Regions from separate parts of the Photorhabdus akhurstii genome, predicted to be linked through region 2. Evidence: predicted binding sites of a transcription regulator. Region 2 holds the regulator's gene; the other holds the start of a gene.

Region 1 (11,262 bases), 220 kb from region 2:
ACAGATCAGCACGTTCACCAGAGGGAGTAAGGAAAGTAAACCGACTATCTTGCAGATTAAAATGATCAAACTGCTCCAGAAACAGCTCAGACAATAGATCCGATTGGGAAAACATATTACCGCTTTGATCATTAAATAGCGGTTGATGGTAATCTACCTGTAACTGATAAAAAGTAAGATCGCGAAAATTCCAACGCATTCTTAACAAAGATAACCAGATATCCAATGCAACCGTGATCTTTTTGGCTTTCACATCTGCATTTGCCGTTTTTACACTGATATCACGTAATTCAAAAACAGGCCCGAAAGACTCCCATTCTCCCGCAATATATCCAGCATCAATAGGTACACCAATAATTGACTCAATTTTAGCGAATAATTGTGGACGGTAATCATTAATATGTGGCAGTAGAAAACGTAATCCACTGACAAGCAAAGCCACAATAATAATGACTATTGCGGCTGTCGCTAATAATACTCCCGGCAGTCGCCTCACACGCATCTCCTTGATTACCAATGCTGTTATGTCAGCAAATTGGATGGTTACATCATAACTACGTCAAACTGTTCCTGACTGTAGAGCTGTTCTGTCTGAACTTTTACTTGCTTGCCGACAAAAATCTCCACTTCCGCCAGTGCATGAGATTCCTCTCCTTTCAGCGCTTCGGCCACTGCTGGCGAAGCATAAATAAGGAAACGATCTGCGTCGACTGCCCGGTGCACACGCACAATTTCACGCATAATCTCATAACAGACAGTTTCAACCGATTTTACGGTTCCCCTTCCTTTACAAGTAGGACAATCGCTACAAAGTATATGCTCGATACTTTCACGAGTCCGCTTACGGGTCATTTCCACCAATCCGAGTTGGGAAAAACCATTAATCGTCGTCTTAACACGATCTTTACTCAGCGCCTGCTCAAGAGAAGCCAATACCCGTCGACGATGTTCTTCGCTATTCATATCGATAAAATCGATAATAATAATACCACCCAGATTACGCAGTCTTAATTGCCTGGCAATAGCTTGCGTCGCCTCAATATTAGTATTGAAAATAGTTTCTTCCAAATTGCGATGCCCGACAAATGCGCCGGTATTAATATCAATTGTGGTCATCGCTTCAGTTTGGTCAATAATTAAATAACCACCTGATTTTAATTCAACTTTTCGATCAAGTGCTCGCTGAATTTCATTTTCTACATCAAACAGATCGAATATAGGCTGATTACCGTTATAAAGTTCCAATCTGGCTGTCATTTTAGGAATATATTCGCGAATAAATTCCTGTAACTGAGTAAACGTCAAACGAGAATCCACACGAATACGATCAAGGGCTGCTCCGGCAAAATCACGCAAAATACGATGGGCCAGAGCCAATTCGCCATAAAGTTTATTTTTAGTGATATTGCGCTTTTTACGCTCCATCACCTTACTCCATAGACGTTTCAAGAAAGCCGCATCCTGAGCTAATTCTTCGTCCCCAACGCCTTCGGCAGCCGTCCTAATAATGAAACCACCATGTTCATCACAATAGTCAGCGACAATATTTTTCAGCCGATTACGCTCGCCTTCACTTTCAATACGTTGTGAAACCCCGACATGAGAAGCTCCGGGCATAAAGACAAGATAGCGGGAAGGTAAAGTAATATCGGTAGTTAGCCGAGCGCCTTTAGTACCAAGGGGATCTTTCACCACTTGAACCATTAAATCTTGCCCCTGGCGAACCAACTCAGCAATATCTTTGACATGAAAGTTCTTTTGCTCCTCACCGGCAATACATTCCGTGTGAGGCACAATATCTGAGGCATGAAGAAAAGCGGCTTTTTCCAGACCAATATCAACAAAAGCAGCCTGCATCCCTGGCAATACCCGGCTTACACGACCTTTATAAATATTGCCGACAATGCCCCTTTTAGCTTCCCTTTCAATATGGATTTCTTGCAAAATCCCACCATCAATGTAAGCGACACGCGTTTCGGACGGTGTGATGTTGACTAATAACTCTGCTGTCATGTGTTCCCCTTCCCATCAACTAACGCAAAAAACTCTGTGATTAATTCGTGCGTTTCCACCAATGGCAGACCAACAACTGAGTGATAACTCCCATTCAGCGTTTTAACAAAGCAACCCGCTTTTCCCTGAATACCATAAGCACCCGCTTTGTCCATCGGCTCACCGGTTGCTACATAATCCAAAATTTCCTGCGTGGATAATTGGCGAAAGGTTACATCTGTAACGACTATATCACTTAAGGTACGCTGACTATCTGATAAAGCAATAGCTGTCATCACCTGATGACACTGACCGGAAAGTGCACTGAGTATTTCAACAGCATGTTGTTCACTGCGCGGTTTTTCGAGAATCTTACCATTCAAGACAACAACAGTATCCGCTCCCAACACCAGAAAATCCTCTGGTGCAATAGCAACTCCCGCTAGAGATTTATCTTTTGCTAATCGGCTAACATACTGACGCGGGGTTTCACCCTCTTGCCATTGCTCCTTTACCTGAGGAGAAAGAATTTCAAATTTAAAGTCCAATAATTCAACAAGCTCACGCCGCCTTGGTGAGCCGGAAGCCAGATAAAGGGTTTTCATGATGATATTGTCCTTACTACTACCTATCTCATTAGGCTATTTCATTTACCATTTTGAGGTTATACACACTACTCATATCCTCAAGTTATTTGGAAAGAATGGCCTGCATCAGTAACGCCTGCTGGAATAAGCTCTGTCAGGACATTAAAAACGGCGATCCGACCACTAATGTACATTAAACTGACGACGGATTTTTCGCATTAACAGGAACAACCACGGCCAAAGAATACCATTGACCAAACTGTTCCAGAATACTTCTGGATGAAAAGCAACATTTGATAACAAAAATTCCGCCCAAAAAACACTGAAATCCATCAGTATCGATAAAGCAACGACGACCAAAGCCTGCTGCCAAAGCGCCATATTGCGGAATAATTGAAACTTAAATGACACCAAATAACTCACAAGGCTGTAAGACAAAGCGTTAACACCCAGTGTCGCCCCCTGAATCAAATCTACGATGATCCCCAATACAAAACCAGTACCAACGCTGACTCTATGAGGTAACGCCATCACCCAATAAATCAACAATAGTGCCGACCAGGTTGGCCGATACATATAAATTTGCTCCGGCCACGGCATAATTTGCAGCACCATTGCAATCAAGAAAGATAACCAAATGACCCAACGCCCATGACTCCGGTATTGATTCATTAACGATTTCCCGAATTTATAAATTTAGCAGACGTTATTGTCGATTCAGCATTTTTCACTCTTTCTGTTGTCTTGGTTGTTTCATCAGAAACAGACGATGGCGCTGGCGGTCCCATTTCATTTGCATGCGGCAATACCTGAGGCATCATTTGCATTAAACGTTCATTAGCTACACGATAAACCTCTGAGGGAGGCAGTGGTTCGGATGGATTATTATCCGCTCCCCACAATAACAGCAAATAACGCAAACGCTGTAATTCCGCCGTTGGCCGAGCGTGAATCACCGTATAAGCCCGTTGATTATCGACTTTAACTGACGAAACCACCGCCACCGGATAACCTTCCGGGAAACGGCCGCCTAACCCAGAAGTCACCAGCACATCCCCAACCCGAATATCTGTGTTGCTTGGTAGTGACTCAAACTGCAAATCATCAGCACAACCCGTACCGGCAATAATCGCCCTGATATCATTACGTAAGACCTGGATTGGCAAAGCATGGGTCGTATCACAAATCAGTAATACCCGGCTAGTAAACTGACTGACAGCAACCACCTGACCCACAATGCCTTTATCACTGATAACAGGTTGCCCTTCATAAACGCCTTCTCTTGATCCCTTATCGATGACGACCTGATCACTATAAGGATTAGCCCTACCGGAGATCACCTGCGTCACCATCATGTGTTCATCCTGACGTAAAGGCGATCCCAATAGCTCACGCAAGCGGGAATTTTCCTGTTTAAGCTGCCCTAATAACAGCATATCGCTGTTTTTCATCAATAATTCTTGGCGTAAAGCACGATTTTCCAATCGAAGTTGTTCACGGGAGGCAAGGGTTTCTGACACACCATCAAGCACTTGACGCGGGCCATTGGCGAGAAAATAAAATGGACTGACTACCGTATCCATATAATTACGGACTTTACTGAGAGCATCAAGACGGCTGTCTGCCACAACCAAAGCAATGGCAACAATAACAGCAAAGAAAAGTCGTAATTGCAGGGAAGGCCCCCTGCTAAAAATTGGCTTCATAAGCTGCGCTATTCCAAACTGTATGTTTCATAAACAATGGAATTCCCAGACAGCAATAGCAAGGAGGTCTGAGCTACCCGTCATTCCTCCCTCACTTGCAAGTTAACACTCACTCCTCGCTGAAGAGCTCACCGCCATGCATGTCGATCATTTCAAGTGCTTTTCCACCACCACGGGCAACACACGTCAACGGATCTTCCGCAACAATGACAGGAATACCCGTTTCCTCTATCAGTAAACGGTCAAGATTGCGCAATAATGCACCACCACCAGTCAAGATCATGCCTCGTTCTGAAATATCGGAAGCCAATTCTGGCGGACATTGCTCAAGGGCGACCATAACCGCACTGACAATACCCGTTAAAGGCTCTTGCAGAGCTTCAAGAATTTCGTTGGAGTTAAGCGTAAAGCCGCGTGGTACACCTTCTGCCAGGTTACGACCACGAACTTCAATCTCCAACATCTCATCGCCAGGATAAGCAGAACCGATCGTGTGCTTAATACGCTCAGCCGTTGCTTCACCAATCAGTGAACCATAATTACGGCGAACGTAATTGATAATCGCCTCATCAAAGCGATCTCCACCGATACGTACAGAAGATGAATAAACAACCCCATTCAAAGAGATAACCGCCACTTCCGTAGTACCGCCGCCAATATCCACAACCATTGAGCCAGTGGCTTCAGAAACAGGTAAGCCAGCGCCAATCGCCGCAGCCATAGGCTCTTCAATCAAAAATACTTCACGAGCGCCGGCACTGAGCGCCGATTCACGGATTGCCCGACGCTCGACCTGAGTTGCGCCAACAGGTACACAAACCAGAACTCGCGGACTTGGACGCATGAAACTGTTGCTATGAACTTGCTTAATAAAGTGTTGCAGCATCTTCTCGGTAACATAAAAATCGGCAATCACGCCATCTTTCATCGGACGAATTGCCGCAATATTACCCGGTGTTCGACCCAGCATTTGCTTTGCTTCCTGCCCAACGGCAGCAACACTTTTCGATGAACCCGCACGATCCTGACGGATTGCGACAACAGAAGGTTCATTCAATACAATACCCTGACCTTTGACGTAAATAAGGGTATTGGCGGTACCCAAGTCAATAGACAAGTCGTTGGAAAACATGCCACGAAATTTTTTAAACATAGCGAAAGGATAATCCTGCAAGCTGGGGACGGAACGAAACCCGTCTACTCTACCAACCACATGAAGCAGCGACAAGGCGCACAAGCACCTGCTTCAATAAAAAAGTGGCTACGTTATTCATATCAACAACGCGATATTCTACGTTACTTCTCCCAAACGGAGCAGAAAAAAACTGCATAAAAATGGGTTAATTTTACCAATTGTTCCATAACGAAATGCAAGAACCACCTGATTTTGCATAATTCCGCATTATGGCGCCACTGGTACCGTACCGGCTAAATCCGCTGCTGCTTTTTGACCAATAGCTATTCCGATAAGCTCACATTAGACCCATACCTCGGCTCACCATTACCTATACTTAACTGCAAGTACATAGTCTGTGTAGTGAACAATTAATGATGTAATAAACTGTGACTAAAATACAATACTTTCTGCTAAAAAATAATAAAAAACAGAATTTTCTGAAATAGAACGCCATATGCAACAAAGCTGGAATATGACAATGGGATTACAGATAAAAATGCAAATAAATTCTGTTTTATAATCCATCAACACTTTATTTTTTCTTATATACCTTATGTAAATCACCCATTTTTATCTATCCTTAATTGAATGACAAAATCAATTACAGAGAACGGAACAATAATGAAAGCCCTGCTACTCAAACAACAACAGAACCAATTATCAGCGTCTATAGAAGAAGTCGATGTTTCTCATCTTCCCGTGGGAGACGTTACCGTCGATATTCACTGGTCAACACTGAACTATAAAGATGCATTAGCCATTACAGGTAAAGGAAAAATTATCCGCCAATTCCCAATGATACCGGGTATTGATTTCTCTGGCATTGTACACAGTACCGAAGATCCCCGTTTTCATATCGGTCAGCATGTATTATTAACCGGCTGGGGTGTAGGAGAAAATCATTGGGGTGGACTGGCGGAACAAGCCAGAGTTTCAGGGGAATGGTTGACACCTTTACCTGACGATTTGGATAGCAGACAAGCAATGATCATTGGTACTGCTGGCTTTACCGCCATGCTGTGCGTTATCGCCCTGGAACAAGGCGGCGTTAAACCAGAAAGTGGTGATGTTATTGTGACAGGCGCCAGTGGTGGTGTAGGCAGTACGGCGATAGCGCTACTCTCACAACTTGGCTATTCCGTTGTTGCCGTTAGCGGCAGACCAGAAAATCATGAATATTTGTTATCCCTAGGGGCAAAAAAGGTTTTGCCGCGCCATGAATTTAGCCAACTTCCTCGCCCACTGGAAAAACAACTTTGGGCCGGAGCTATCGACACGGTAGGCGATAATGTACTGGCGACAATACTGGCTCAAACTCACTATAACGGTACCGTTGCCGCCTGTGGCCTCGCCGGTAATGCAAATCTGCCAACAACAGTGATGCCATTTATTTTACGTAACGTACGTCTGCAAGGCGTAGAGTCCGTCACGGTTCCATCAGCCAAGCGACCTGCCGTGTGGCAACGCCTGCAAAAGCTATTACCTGCTTCTTTTTATCAGCGGGCAACGACGGAGATAATACTGGACCAAACCGTGGAATACGCCAATAAATTGATAGCTAACCAAGTTACAGGACGTACATTAGTAAGAGTTCGTTAAGAATTGTGATTAGCCTCTAAAGTACAGTGGTTTTATTCTTGACATTTTTTCTGATAAGACCAGTATTTAGCTGCCAAATGCTACGATATCATTATAATGTCGCGCTTTATCGCCGAAATGAACTAAGTGGCTGTTACAAAAAGATGACAAATCGCTAATATCGGATTATGTTGGCACATTGTTGACAAATTGCCGGAGATACCAGCACAATGGCAGACAAGTTTCACATTTTACTCCTTAACGGCCCTAACCTAAATATGTTAGGAACCCGGGAGCCTGATATTTATGGCAACTTAACACTTGGTGATATCGTCAGCAAATTGTCTGAAGAGGCCCATCAATTAGGGGGCAAACTCAGTCACCTGCAATCCAATGCAGAATTTGAGCTGATAAATAGAATTCATTCTGCACAGGGTAATACTGATTTTATCTTGATTAACCCTGCTGCATTCACGCATACCAGCGTGGCACTGCGTGATGCATTGCTGACAGTGAAGATCCCATTTATTGAGATCCACCTCTCCAATGTTCACGCGCGCGAGCCATTTCGTCATCACTCATATCTTTCAGATCTTGCTGTTGGTGTAATCTGCGGTTTAGGGGTAGATGGCTATAGCTTTGCATTACAGGCAGCGGTAAACCGCTTGTCAAAACTCAACTAATTAAACAGAAGAGTACGGAATCACACTCATGGATATTCGTAAGATAAAAAAACTGATCGAGCTGGTTGAAGAATCTGGCATCTCTGAACTGGAAATTTCTGAAGGGGAAGAGTCAGTGCGCATCAGCCGCGCATTAGCCCCCCAGAGTTTTCCGGCAGCTCAACAATATATTCCCGTTCAAGCGCAACAACCTGCGCTGGCTAGTGCTGTTGCGCCTTCTCAGGCTCTACCAGAAACAATCAGCGACAGATCGGCTGCAATCGACGGTCACGTTGTTCGTTCCCCAATGGTAGGTACCTTCTATCGTACGCCTAGTCCGGATGCGAAACCATTTATCAACATCGGCGACCGTGTCAATGTGGGTGATACCCTCTGCATCGTTGAAGCAATGAAAATGATGAACCAGATCGAAGCCGACAAAGCAGGTGTGGTTAAAGCGATTCTTGTGGAAAGCGGTCAACCCGTTGAATTTGACGAGCCATTGGTCGTCATCGAATAACGAGGCGTTCCCATGCTTGATAAAATTGTAATTGCTAACCGTGGTGAAATTGCCCTGCGTATCCTGCGAGCTTGTAAAGAGTTAGGGATCAAAACCGTTGCGGTACATTCAGCTGCGGATCGTGACTTAAAACACGTACTGTTGGCAGACGAAACTATCTGTATTGGCCCGGCAGCTTCTGCAAAAAGCTACCTGAATATCCCGGCAATTATTTCTGCGGCAGAAATCACTGGTGCTGTGGCTATTCACCCTGGCTACGGTTTTCTGTCTGAAAACGCAGATTTCGCTGAACAGGTTGAGCGTTCCGGCTTTATTTTTATCGGTCCAAAAGCAGAAACGATCCGCCTGATGGGTGATAAGGTTTCTGCTATCAATGCGATGAAAAAAGCGGGCGTTCCTTGTGTACCTGGCTCTGATGGCCCATTGTCTGATGACACAGAGAAAAACAAAGCCTTCGCTAAACGCATCGGCTATCCTGTCATCATCAAAGCGTCTGGCGGCGGCGGCGGTCGCGGTATGCGCGTCGTCCGCAGCGATAAAGATCTGGAACAATCAATCAATATGACCCGTGCGGAAGCAAAAGCTGCTTTCAATAACGATATGGTTTACATGGAAAAATTCCTTGAGAATCCACGTCATATTGAGATCCAGGTATTGGCCGACGGTCAAGGTCAAGCCATTTATCTGGCTGAACGTGATTGTTCTATGCAACGCCGTCACCAGAAAGTTGTCGAAGAAGCCCCTGCACCAGGCATCACGCCAGAAATGCGTCGCAGCATTGGTGAACGCTGTGCTAACGCGTGTATCGAAATTGGCTATCGTGGCGCCGGTACTTTCGAATTCCTGTATGAAAATGGCGAATTCTATTTCATTGAGATGAACACCCGTATTCAGGTCGAGCATCCCGTTACAGAAATGATTACCGGTGTTGATCTGATTAAAGAACAGTTGCGGATTGCCGCAGGTATGCCACTCTCAATTAAGCAGAAAGATGTTGTTGTTCGTGGTCACGCTATTGAGTGTCGTATCAACGCCGAAGATCCGAACACGTTCCTGCCAAGCCCAGGTAAAATTACCCGTTTCCACTCACCAGGTGGATTTGGTGTACGTTGGGAATCGCATATTTATGCTGGTTACACCGTCCCCCCTTACTATGATTCAATGATTGGTAAGCTGATTACTTACGGTGAAAATCGTGACAATGCCATTGCTCGTATGAAAAACGCATTGGCAGAATTGATCATTGATGGCATCAAGACAAATATCGAGCTTCAACAGGCGATAATGAATGATGAAAATTTTCAGAATGGTGGCACTAATATCCACTATCTGGAGAAAAAACTGGGATTACAGGAAACTTAAAACCGGTTTAATGACATTAATATCTTTGAAGGAGCGTTTAAACGCTCCTTCAACTTACTGAAAAAGTGCTGCTTTTTAGCCGACACTTTGTTTTAATTGAGTTCTGTTCGCCAAACGGCGTTTACCACCACTTTAAAAACCCACCTTGAGGTAAAATCAGTGTGATTTTAGAATCTGTAAAAAGGGCAAACGCATCACGAAAAAACCGGTAAAAAAGTTAGTCATTAAAGGTAAAACCGAAAGTCATTAAAGATTTTTTAAAGCAGGTAAAAAACTCGGTACTATACTGATATTGGAAGAGAAAACATCAGGAAAAACGGCTTTTAAATCTATTAACCGCATTAAAAAAATTTTCTCAAACAAAAGATTTTGCATGCCTGAAAAGAGTTTACGCAAAATGGGGATAGTCATTAAAAAAACTGAGAGGCTTTTAGATTAGATATGAAAAAAAGAACAAAAACGTTTAAAAGCATTAAAGATGATTAAAGAAATGAGCTATTTCCCTTTTTTGGCGATCGTAAGCACCTTTTTAGCGGTGATTAACTCAGTTATCTATCAGATAAAGGTTAAAAAATAGGTTCCGATTAATACCAGATTTTTAAGCAAGACAGAATGACTAAAAAACAGTTTACTCTTTGCCATATTTAATGCATTTATCAGCGATGCTATACTCCGTTTATTTTATAATTACCTAATCTACTATGACCATTTAAAAGCTTAAATACAGAGATATTAAAGCTTTTAATATAAAAGGCGGATTTAACTAAATACATGCAACTTTTCAAAAGGAGAGTTAATTGTATTTAATCGAAATCATTAACCATTAAAAGAAAGTCGAAAAGAAATTAGCATGCAAAAGAATATTATCCGAACAGATGGATATTAATGCGCTTTCTCATCGTTATTTTATGAAGAAAACCATAAAAACAACGCAATAAAAAAATGGATAAAACGATTAATATGGCAGGATTAACATCCTGAAAAAACGAGGGATTATCTGAAAAAACATCAAGGGTAGTGATTTATTAAAACTACTCAGAATTGCCGGTAAAACAGCGTCAGTAAAGGGTATGATTAACGTTGGTTTAACGTAAAACATGATATCCTATAGTGATTAAACTTAATAAAAATCAGGTGGTAAAAGTGGTAACAAACAGTCAAAACACTAACTGATTAAAACTCTAAATTAAAACAGTGATTTTAAACAACAGTTTAAAACCTGCTCGTGATAAAACTCAAAGTGGGATGAGACTGTAATTTAAACTGGATTTACACTATTTAAATTACAGTCTCAATACCTTATCCCACCCACTTTTTAAATTAATAATCTTTTACTCTATAAATAATTTCTCCAGATAGTGAGATACTTTTATACAACTTATTAAATAATTAACTTTTACAAAAATAAACTCATGTAAATATCAATTAAAAAATAGTAACACCAACATTAATATTCCAGCGCAAGCTCGATAAACGCCCGCGCCGCCGCCGTCTGGTAAGCTCCTTTTCGCTGCATGAGAACCGCCGTTCTTTGTAGCAGTGAGGGGGTTAGAACAATCGAAACCAATTCCTCCCGATCACAGGCAATCTTTGCCGGCAGCAACGTGGCAAGGCTTGTATGTCGGATGATCTCAATGACAGCGCTTAGCGAATTGGCCTCCATCAAAACGCGGGGACA
Region 2 (11,262 bases):
ATGTTCAGCACTGATACCTTGCCCATTATCTTTCACAGTAAATTCAGCGCCTTGGGAATTCTTTTTCCAACTGACATCAATTTGAGTCCCTTTAGGGGTATGGTTAACCGCGTTATAAACCAAATTCGACATTGCACTGCGAAGCTGCTCTTCATTGCCGAACACTTTGAGCCCTTCACCAATATCAAAATTAATCTTATAACATTCATTACCCAATGCTGTGGCTTCCTGACGCAATACTTTAAGCATCAAAGGCACATCAACCACTTCATTCATATCAATCTGGGGAGCGACTTCAATTTTAGACAATTGCAACAATTGTTTCACCAAACTGTCCAGCCTCCGGGTTTGCTCCTGCATTGTATTCAACGCTTTCTTACTTAGCGGATTATCCTCTGCCTGATCCTGCATCATTTCCAAATAACCCTGCAAAACGGTTAAAGGGGTACGCATTTCATGACTGACATTGGCAAAAAAGTCACGACGGGCATTTTCCAATGTTCGCTTCTGAGTCACATCTCGGGCAACCATCAAGAACTGTCCCTCAGTATAAGGCATCACCCGGAACTCAACCGTGAAACCATTATTTAATTCAATGGATAAAGGACGTGAAAAATCTCTGGAAAGGATATATCGGCTAAAATCAGGGTAGCGGAGTAAATTAAAAATATGCTGTCCATTATCTTCAGGCCAACGAAAACCGAGTAAATGTTGCGCCAGGCGGTTACACCAGAAAATATTACCTTCTGTTGTCATCATCACAATGGCATCGGGCAATGATTCCGCCCCGCTACGAAACCGTTTGATCAACAATGCCAGCTCACGACGCCGTTTTCGATTCCGTTGCTGCATCTGGTGAATACCATAGAAAATTGGCTCCCACCCTCCTCTCCCCGACGGCGGCAACATACTGCGATCCAGCCATAGCCAGTTCGACAGTTTTAGCAAGTTATAACCATGCCACATCAACACCAAAAACACCGAAACAAATAAACACCAGGATAAGTGACCAATAAATATCGACAAAATTAACGCAGGCAAACAAAAGAGAAACAGTTCTGAAACCAGCTTCTTCCAGGATAAACGTTCTAACACATTAGATTCTCCGGTGCGTGGATTTAGTAACGGGTAGAAAAACGGTAACCCGTACCACGAACGGTCTGCACCATTTTATCATGGCCGCCAATCTCTAATACTTTACGTAAACGGCGGATATGGACATCAACAGTTCTATCTTCAACGTAAACGTTTGCTCCCCAAACATAATTAAGCAACTGTTCACGGCTATAGACCCGTTCAGGGTGAGTCATAAAGAAGTGCAATAATTTAAATTCCGTCGGCCCCATATCCAGTGCTTTATCCTGGCTGGTCACCCGATGGGAGGTTGAATCCAAAACCAAGCCATTCATTTCGATAATATCTTCCATGACCATCGGTGAAATACGCCGTAATACCGCTTTAACTCTAGCAACCAGCTCTTTAGGAGAAAAAGGCTTGGTGATATAGTCATCCGCCCCAACTTCGAGGCCACGCACCCGATCTTCCTCTTCACCGCGGGCAGTCAGCATCATCACCGGAATATCACGGATATTATTATTCCGTTTCATCTGTTTAATTATCTGCAAGCCAGAGCCGCCGGGAAGCATCCAATCCAATAACACTAAATCAGGATATGGCTCAGATAAACATGCCAACGCAGAATCAAAATCCTCTGCTTCTACCGGCTGATACCCGTTTTTTTCCAGAACAAAACAGACCATCTCACGAATCGGAGCTTCATCTTCAACTACCAGAATGCGTCTTGCCATGATTAATCCCGTTAATATATTGAGTTGACATCCACTACGCCCTAAAGAACGAGGTTTTACGGCGCACCTGATAACAGCCTAATTTGAAAAAGCATTATGCGTCAGTTTTATGACAAATTTATGAAATCCTGCCTTGGTTATCCGCTATCTGCAATCTATTTCGCAATAATTAATTTAACAATTGTCATATTTCATAATGAATGCGAAGCCGCTCGGAGATATATTCAAGAGATCGGATTTAAAAGCGACATTCAGAATACAGCGATTATAATCATGCTTCACTTTAACCAATGACGGCGAAACTATGCGTATTATTCACACTTCAGACTGGCATCTCGGCCAATATTTTTTTACAAAAAGCCGGGCTGCTGAACATCAACATTTTCTGCGCTGGCTGATTAAACAGATCGAAAACTACCAGGCCGATGCATTAATTGTTGCCGGAGATGTATTTGATACCGGCTCACCGCCTAGCTACGCCCGCGAGCTATATAATCGCTTTATCGTTGAACTACAGCCTACCGGTTGTCAGTTAATTATCCTTGGTGGTAACCATGATTCAGTCGCAACATTAAATGAATCAAAAGAACTCCTTTCCTGCCTGAATACCACCGTTATCGCTCACGCAGAAAAAGATCCACAAAAACAGATAAAAGTCCTCACCACCAAACAAGGCAATGCCGGTGCGATTCTTTGTACAATCCCTTTTCTGCGGCCAAGAGATATTATGATCAGCCAGTCCGGTCAATCAGGAGAACAAAAACAACTCGCATTACAAGAAGCCATTGCAGAACACTATCATCGACTCTATCAGCAAGCGTGTGAATTACGTGATGAATTGAATTTGCCTTTACCTATCATTGCTACCGGACACCTAACGACCGTTGGCGCCACGGTTACAGATTCAGTGCGGGATATTTATATCGGTACATTGGACGCCTTCCCGGCACAAGCGTTTCCGCCGGTAGACTATATTGCGCTTGGGCATATTCACCGGCCACAAATCGTGGCTAAATCTGAACATATTCGCTACAGCGGCTCCCCTATTCCTCTTAGTTTCGATGAAGTCGGGCAAGAGAAAAGTGTCTGTTTGGTGGAATTTACCCAAGACAAACTGGAATCTATTAAGCTTTTACCCATTCCACAATATCAGCCTATGCAGCTTATCAAGGGCGACCTACAACAGATTGAGCAACAATTACAAACTTTTAATGACCATCAAGGAGAGCAGCCTGTCTGGCTGGATATTGAAGTTGCCACCCAAGATTACCTCCATGATATCCAAAAAAGGGTTCAATCAATGGTTGCAGAACTTCCAGTCGAAGTCATTCTGCTACGGCGCAGTAAAACACAGCAGCAAAATAAGCTAGCGCAAGAAAACCGAGAAACCCTGACAGAACTTAGCGTCAACGAAGTTTTTGCTCGACGGCTTGCCCAATCAGCACTCGAAAATGAAGAACATAAAAAACGTCTGACCACTCTTTTCGAACAAACACTGAACGATATCTATCAGGCTAAAAACAAGGAGGAGCAGGCATGAAAATTTTGAGTCTACGGCTAAAGAACATTAATTCATTACAAGGTGAATGGAAAATTGATTTCACAGCAGAGCCGTTTGCCAGCAGTGGTCTGTTCGCCATAACCGGCCCGACCGGTGCGGGTAAAACTACCTTATTAGATGCGATCTGCCTTGCGCTTTATCACGAAACCCCACGCTTGACGATTTCTACCTCACAAAATGAGCTGATGACCCGACACACCGCAGAATCACTAGCCGAAGTTGAGTTTGAAGTGAAAGGTGTCGCTTACCGTGCTTTCTGGAGCCAACGGCGAGCACGTAATCAACCAAATGGCAATCTGCAATCCCCTAAAGCGGAGCTCGCACTCAGTCACAGCGGTAAAATTCTGGCAGATAAGCCCCAAGATACGAAAGAGAAAATCATTGAAATAACTGGATTAGATTACGACCGTTTCACCAAATCCATGTTGTTATCCCAAGGGGACTTCGCCGCTTTCCTCAATGCCAAACCAAACGAACGGGCTGATTTATTGGAAGAGTTAACCGGCACTGAAATTTACGGCATTCTATCCCAACAAATTTACCAACAACATAAACAAGCACAATCAGAGCTGGATATTCTGCAAGCCAAAGCATCCGCCATTGATTTGTTAACAGCAGAACAATATCAACAATATCTAGAACAACAGCAACAACTCACTCATGCTGAATCACAACTCAATCAGCAGATAAAAACAGTGCAACATTCGGCACAATGGCTGACACGTGAAGAAAAACTTGAGCGACTTGTTACTGAAAATAACGCTTCCTTACAACAGGCAGAAAAGGCGCTTACTCATGCAGAGCCGCAACTGCAAAAACTGGCTAGCAGTGAACCGGCAGAAACATTGCGCCCATTGCTGGATGATCAAAACCGAACGCAATATGAACATCAGAGAATCAGCAAACAGTTGAAAGAGATGCATCAGCAACTTCATCAACAACAACAGACGCTCACGCCGATACAGCAAAACGTGACTCATGCAGATTCTGCCAGAGCCGCACACCAACAACACCGGCAACAACAAGAAAAGCTGATAACAGAACAGGTGATTCCATTAGATCATCAAATTGCGGTGCAGATTAAAGAACTCAATCTTACTCAGCAACAAATCAACGAACAGAAAACCGTACTTGAAAACCGCTGTCAGCAATATGACACCGCAAATCAGCGCGCCCTATCATTCACCAATCAAAGAAAACAACTGGAAAACTATTTCGAACAACAACCTTATCATCAACATTTCGGTGAAAAGCTGGCTTTTTGGCAACATCAATTCTCTTGGCGGCAAGAACAGCAGCAACAAATTGATCACCAAACGCAAAGAATTGGCGAACTCACCGCCGAAATCGCGCAACTTAACGATAATCTGAACAAACAAGGAGAAGATTTAAAACAACAGATTGAAAATAACCAACCGCTGGAACTGGCATTTGAACAAGCTAAGCAACAATTTTTTACTCTGCAAAAACAATATTCGCCGGAGAAATTAAAAAAACAATTAACTCAATATCAGGAACAGCTACCGCTGCAACATAAACTAGAAATCCTATCGCCGCAAATCTTGCAATTACAAGCCGCTATTGCCAGTCACCATATTCGCTTACAACAACCGGAAAAGTTATTAAAGGAACTTCCTGTTCAAATTGAAACCATTGATAAACAACTCTCAGACAAACAGCAGCATTTAGCCGATCTGACTCAACGTATTCAGTTAGAACAAAAGATTGTCAGTCTGGAAAAAGAACGGACACAACTCAAGGAAGGCTCTCCTTGCCCACTGTGCGGTTCTGAACATCATCCTGCCATTCAAGCTTATCAAAATATTGAACTGCCAAAATCAGAACAACGGTTAAAAGATTTACGTCTGCAATTCGACGAGTTACAAGCCACCCAAATATCATTGGTCAATAAAAAAGAGTTCCAACAGCAACAATACGACCATATTTTGCAAGAAATTGCTGATGCTGAACCACGATTGAATATATTAACTCAACAATGGCAGGAAACTTGCGCAACATTACAGATCGACATTTCTCTTTCAGATAAACCCGCTCTCGAACTATTTGTGCAACAAAACCAATCTGCTCATCAGCTTTGCCAAACCCAATTAACCGAACTTGAACTAGCAGAAAAAACGTACCAGAAAACAGAAAAAACAGTGGCCGCTCATCAAGAACACGTTAAAGAAATTGAGCGAAATATTGAACTGAGTAAGCATCAATACAATGCACTGAAAAAACACTTATCTGAACTGCAACCAGAGATACAACAGCAGCAGCGTAAGCTGACGGATGCCATCGAAAAAATGACATCAGAATTACAGCAATATGATTTATCACTGCCAATGTTGAATGAAAGTGAAAACTGGCTGCAACAACGTAGAAAAGAGTGGCAGGCATATCAAAACTGTCATGAAAACTGGCAACAGATCCAAAAAGAAGAAGCGGTTATCCAAAATCAGATTGAATCATTGCATAAACAGAAAGAAGAATATGTATCCCGTTTAAACGAGCTTAATCAAACAGCACAACAGCAGAAACAACAACTCGCAGAGACACAACAACAACGCAAAAAGCTATTTGGTGAACAATCTGTTACAGAAATCACTCAAGCATTACAACAACAATCTCAAAAGCTGGAGGAAATGCACAAACAAGCATTGTCACATCTGCAACAAGCGCAATCCAGCATCAACCAACTAACCGGCGCCATTCATGAGACAGAAAAAAACTGTCGCCAATCTGAACAACAAAAACAGCAGGCAGAACAGAACCTTAATGTCGCGTTAGCTAAAAGCTCATTTACCGATCAACATGCCCTTGAAGCGGCACTGTTATCGCAAGAACAACGTAAGGAATTACGACAACTCAAAGAACAGCTTGAACAACAGCAGATACAAGCCAACGCCCTATGCCAGAAAGCGATAGAGGCCCTGCAACAACATCGGAAAAATCGCCCTGAATTACTTGATCAATATACAAAATCACAACTGACCGAACAGTTGGAAAGCCTTATTGATGAGCTAAAAAGAAACACCTTACAACAAGGAGAGCTGAAAAACCTGCTTGGTAATGATGCAACACGCCGTCAACAGCAAAAATCCTTATTGGAAGAGATCAGTCATTGCCAACAAAATTATGATGACTGGAGTTATCTTAATAACCTGATTGGTTCGGCTGATGGCGCTAAATTCCGTCGTTTTGCTCAAGGATTAACACTGGATCATTTGGTTCATCTCGCCAATCAACGGCTGAAAAAATTGCATGGACGCTACGATTTGCAACGTAAAAACAGTGATGGTCTTGAACTACAAGTGGTTGATACCTGGCAAGCCGATGCTATTCGTGATACCAAAACGCTTTCTGGCGGCGAAAGTTTTCTGGTTAGCCTCGCCTTGGCTTTAGCGCTATCTGATTTAGTCAGCAATAAAACCAGTATTGATTCACTATTCCTGGATGAAGGCTTTGGCACACTTGATCAAGAAACCCTTGATATTGCGCTTGACGCGCTGGATCATTTAAATGCTTCCGGTAAAACCATCGGTGTTATCAGCCACATTGAAGCCATGAAAGAACGGATACCCGTGCAGATCAAAGTTAAAAAAATTAATGGGCTTGGGATAAGTAAACTCTCCCCTGAGTTTCGTTATGGTAAACAATAGCGGGAAACAATAAAAAGTATTCCTAAAGTGAATTGATTTCCGCCATTTTTTCCTTGAAAAGGATACTCCCGCCAGCATAAAGGCGGGAAAGAAATTTCGGCAAGGCATTACCTTGCTGGTTTTGAATATATTGCGTGGCTTACTCTCGCCAACATACATCAAGAAACAAGAACGTCCAACGAAATGATAATTCTTCGAGCTGTTTGTTATCCCTCTTCCCCTGATGTTAAAAGCGCGTTTTACTCATAATTAACATTCAGGAGAGAGCAGTCCGCAGGTTTTGTTAAAAACGATGGGTTTAACAGGTTTAACAGGTTTAACAGGTTTAACAGGTTTAACAGGTTTAACAGGTTTAACAGGTTTAACAGGTTTAACAGGTTTAACAGGTTTAACAGGTTTAACAGGTTTAACAGGTTTAACAGGTTTAACAGGTTTAACAGGTTTAACAGGTTTAACAGGTTTAACAGGTTTAACAGGTTTAACAGGTTTAACAGGTTTAACAGGTTTAACAGGTTTAACAGGTTTAACAGGTTTAACAGGTTTAACAGGTTTAACAGGTTTAACAGGTTTAACCTTAATAACTCATAAGCCGTTGACAACCCCTTTTAAAAATAAAGTTTTTTCCATCATATAAAATTTCAGGTAGCGTATTGTCTATTGATTGATTTTCTCTAATAACGCCTTATTTTCATCATCGATAGTAAAAGGTTTGTTAGATTAATCATCCAGAAAGGCGATAACAATTAAGTGGGTATTTAAATGTAAACCGAGAGCAAAAATAGTTTATAAAAATAACAACACAAATTGATTTGTGCATGAGATTACATTAAAGGCATGAAAAGAGACATGGCTTAAATTGAAGTATTTACAGGGTCTATTGTAAATAACCAGATTCGCATTCTGTTAAATCATTTTTTTGGATCTTTATGCCAACTTCCGATGAGCAATTATTTAATATTTTATAAACAAGTCTATTTCCCGATTGAGAACGTTATTAAAGCCAGTCTCTTTAAGAAAACAGCTTACCTAATCTATTCATATTCTTATTTATTCCCCCTGATTACATAAGCATTAATAGAGTCAAGTTTTTTTCACTGATGGTTTTATGATTGGCAGGTTTTAAATAAGATTCCAAAATAGCGCCACACCTTATACCACTCATAATTCCATGTATAACAACGGGTTGGATAAGACTATGTGTAGCAGAATTATGAAACGCTATTTAAACTGTTATTAAAACGCATTATTTTAACATCGGATTTTAACCGGTATAAAATTTTAAATGGTATTTTTACCACTTTCGACGTCTGCTTTCTATTAAGTTTAATCATAACCGCTCTCTATTTTTACTGATCATAATAATCACTTATCTGTTTGGACATTCATTCTTTTTTATCCATTATTTCCCAACGCGCATTAATACTGACTCTGTTTTACCGACAATCTTGAGTGGTTTTAATAAGCCCTACTATTTATTTTATTAATAAATCAGTCAGTAAATGGCCTGATGATATAAAAATATCCCTTTATGTTTTTTCAGATAATTAATTCAACCATTATAACTTAAACCCTATTAAACTAATCTATCAACCAATTTTTTATTGCGTTATTTTTATAGATTTTATCGTAAAATAACAACGAAAAAGCATCTGAATATCCTCCTGTTAGTTATATAAAATCTTTAATATCTCCCCATTATCACTTTTAAATAATTGTATCAGATTAGGTAAACGTAAAATAATCGAAGGATAGTATCGCAGATAAATGTATTAAATATGACAGAAAGTCGGATTTTTTTAGCCACTCTGTATTCTTTTAAAATCTGGCATTAATGAAGCACCTATTTTTTCAGTCCTTAGCTAACTAATCCCCCTTGGATTCATATAATAAATAAAATATTAAGGTATAAATTTCTTATATCTTTTCATAAACATAAACGACTTATAGATTAATTTCACAGGTAATAAGGAATATGCAATAGGAATAATAACTACTACAACAGAACAAGTATTTGTTTCCACAAACAACTCACCTAATCGCTCTCCCCATGCTATTAGGGTGTCATTTCGTCCTCTATAAAGTTGCTTCAGTATGACCGGTTTCAGCTTCGCTGGGCAAACGTAAAAGTCCCTCGTATAGCCATCATCCTGAATAAGAACAAAAATGCCGATCTTGAACATCGGCATTTTGCTGTGGAAGAGAAGATTAATTTAATGCTTTAACGCTTCAATTTTATCCCGGCTCAGGCCGGTACTGGTGACAATAATATCTAAACTCACGCCATGCCGTAATAAGGCACGAGCCGTTTCCAGTTTACCTTCCTTTCGACCTTCCTTTCGACCTTCCTCTCGACCTGCCTCTCGACCTGCCTCTCGGCCTAGCTCAATACCTTGTTCAATACCTTGCTCAATACCTTGTTCGCGCCCTTTTTGTTCAAGCTGTTCTGCAATAGTCATCAACATTGTTTTATGCTCCGGAGATTGTTGCTTTAGTCTGACCGGTTTCAGCTTCGCCGGGCAAACATAAAAGTCCCTCGTATAGCCATCATCCTGAATAAGAATAAAAATGCCGATCTTGAACATCGGCATTTTGCTGTGGAAGAGAAGATTAATTTAATGCTTTAACGCTTCAATTTTATCCCGGCTCAGGCCGGTACTGGTGACAATAATATCTAAACTCACGCCATGCCGTAATAAGGCACGAGCCGTTTCCAGTTTACCTTCCTTTCGACCTTCCTTTCGACCTTCCTTTCGACCTTCCTCTCGGCCTTCCTCTCGACCTGCCTCTCGGCCTAGCTCAATACCTTGCTCAATACCTTGCTCAATACCTTGTTCAATACCTTGTTCGCGCCCTTTTTGTTCAAGCTGTTCTGCAATAGTCATCAACATTGTTTTATGCTCCGGAGATTGTTCAATCAGTTGATGGACAAAGTGTGAGATATCCAGCGTATGTCCATTCAGTAAAATATAGCGTAATACAACATTGCGCTGCTCGATTGTATTATACCCTCCATTCAGGAGTTCCACCAATTGGGGGACCCATTCCAGCATATCCCGGCAGCGGATGTGTTTTTGCACCAGCTCCATCAGGGCAACCCCTTTATGCGTCAGGATCTCTTCATCGCTGAGCACACTGACGTCCACCAACGGAAACGCCTGGCGGTATAAGCGGGCAGCCTGTTCGGGGAACGTAAAACAATCCAGCCACCGGTTTGAGTAAGGATACGGTCGAACCTCACCATGATAAAACAGCAGAGGCGCGACCAAAGGGAGTTCAGTATGGCCTTTTTTCAGGTGAGCCGACATAGCTGACATGGCATAATACATCAGCCGCCAGGCCATCAATGGGTCAGGGGTGGACTGATGTTCAATCAGGCAATAGATATAGCCTTGTCCCCGAGCCGTTTCAACCGAGTACAGCACATCACTGTGCAGTTGACGTAAATGCAGGTCCACAAAACTGCCGGGTTCCAGTTTCAATGTGGCTAAATCACACAACGACTGGACCTCTTCGGGCAGATAAAAGGATAAGAACTCCCTGGCCGTTTCAGGCTGCGTTAAAAAATATTTGAATAATACATCATGGTGAGGCCGTTTTTCTTTCTTTGCCACAATCTGTTTCTCTATTTATCTATTAGTCATCGCCACTTATTGTAAAAGCTATAATATCTCTGGAAAACTCGCAACCAAGTTACAAAAAACATTTTCCCAGATTTTCTCAGGCAAGTCTTTACCGAATGCATTAATAGAAGAGCCTAAAGAATCAAATACCAACAAAGAAAAAACGAGGAAACATTATATTTACAACAACTACTCAATGAAAGTTATTGGTAGATTCACATAATAAGTGCAACATCGTTAATCCGGAAGTAAACATACTCGTATTCCCTTAAATCATTTTCTTGGGGGGTTTTATACCTATTTACCATAATAAATTATTTAATTATTTTATAAACAAGTTTATTTTCCAATTGAAAACGTTATTAAATCCAGCTCCTTTAAGAAAACAGATTATCTGATTAATTTATTCATATTCTTATTTATTCCCCCTGATTACATAAGCATTAATAGAGTCAAGTTTTTTCACTGATGGCTTTATGATTAGCAGGGTTTAAACTGTTATTAGAACACATTGTTTTAACATTGGATTTTAAGCGGTATAAAATTTTAATCGATATTTTTACCACTTTCGACATCTGCTTTCTATTAAGTTTAATCATACCGGCTTTCTA

Evidence for each region. Region 2 encodes PhoB, which activates phosphate uptake and scavenging genes when phosphate is short. Its sites were predicted from a motif close to CTGTCATAAAACTGNCNNAT; they were not measured.
Region 1: a site for PhoB is predicted at 5,933-5,952, ahead of acuI (acrylyl-CoA reductase (NADPH)). Genes of this name have one in related genera too.

Annotation. Positions count from the first base shown of each region.
Region 1 covers NZ_CP020335.1:4,718,530-4,729,791, forward strand. The annotation lists gene yhdP (AsmA2 domain-containing protein YhdP) at 1-496, opposite strand, end outside; gene rng (ribonuclease G) at 544-2,013, opposite strand; gene B0X70_RS20490 (Maf family protein) at 2,010-2,597, opposite strand; gene mreD (rod shape-determining protein MreD) at 2,763-3,251, opposite strand; gene mreC (rod shape-determining protein MreC) at 3,251-4,285, opposite strand; gene mreB (rod shape-determining protein MreB) at 4,395-5,438, opposite strand; gene acuI (acrylyl-CoA reductase (NADPH)) at 6,084-7,061, shown strand; gene aroQ (type II 3-dehydroquinate dehydratase) at 7,271-7,723, shown strand; gene accB (acetyl-CoA carboxylase biotin carboxyl carrier protein) at 7,752-8,222, shown strand; gene accC (acetyl-CoA carboxylase biotin carboxylase subunit) at 8,235-9,584, shown strand; gene cynR (transcriptional regulator CynR) at 11,032-11,262, opposite strand, start outside.
Region 2 covers NZ_CP020335.1:4,498,413-4,509,674, forward strand. The annotation lists gene phoR (phosphate regulon sensor histidine kinase PhoR) at 1-1,095, opposite strand, end outside; gene phoB (phosphate regulon transcriptional regulator PhoB) at 1,119-1,808, opposite strand; gene sbcD (exonuclease subunit SbcD) at 2,113-3,348, shown strand; gene B0X70_RS19320 (AAA family ATPase) at 3,345-7,031, shown strand; gene B0X70_RS25380 (hypothetical protein) at 7,324-7,665, shown strand; partial or broken gene B0X70_RS19330 (ISNCY family transposase) at 9,242-9,526, opposite strand; gene B0X70_RS19335 (Rpn family recombination-promoting nuclease/putative transposase) at 9,644-10,642, opposite strand.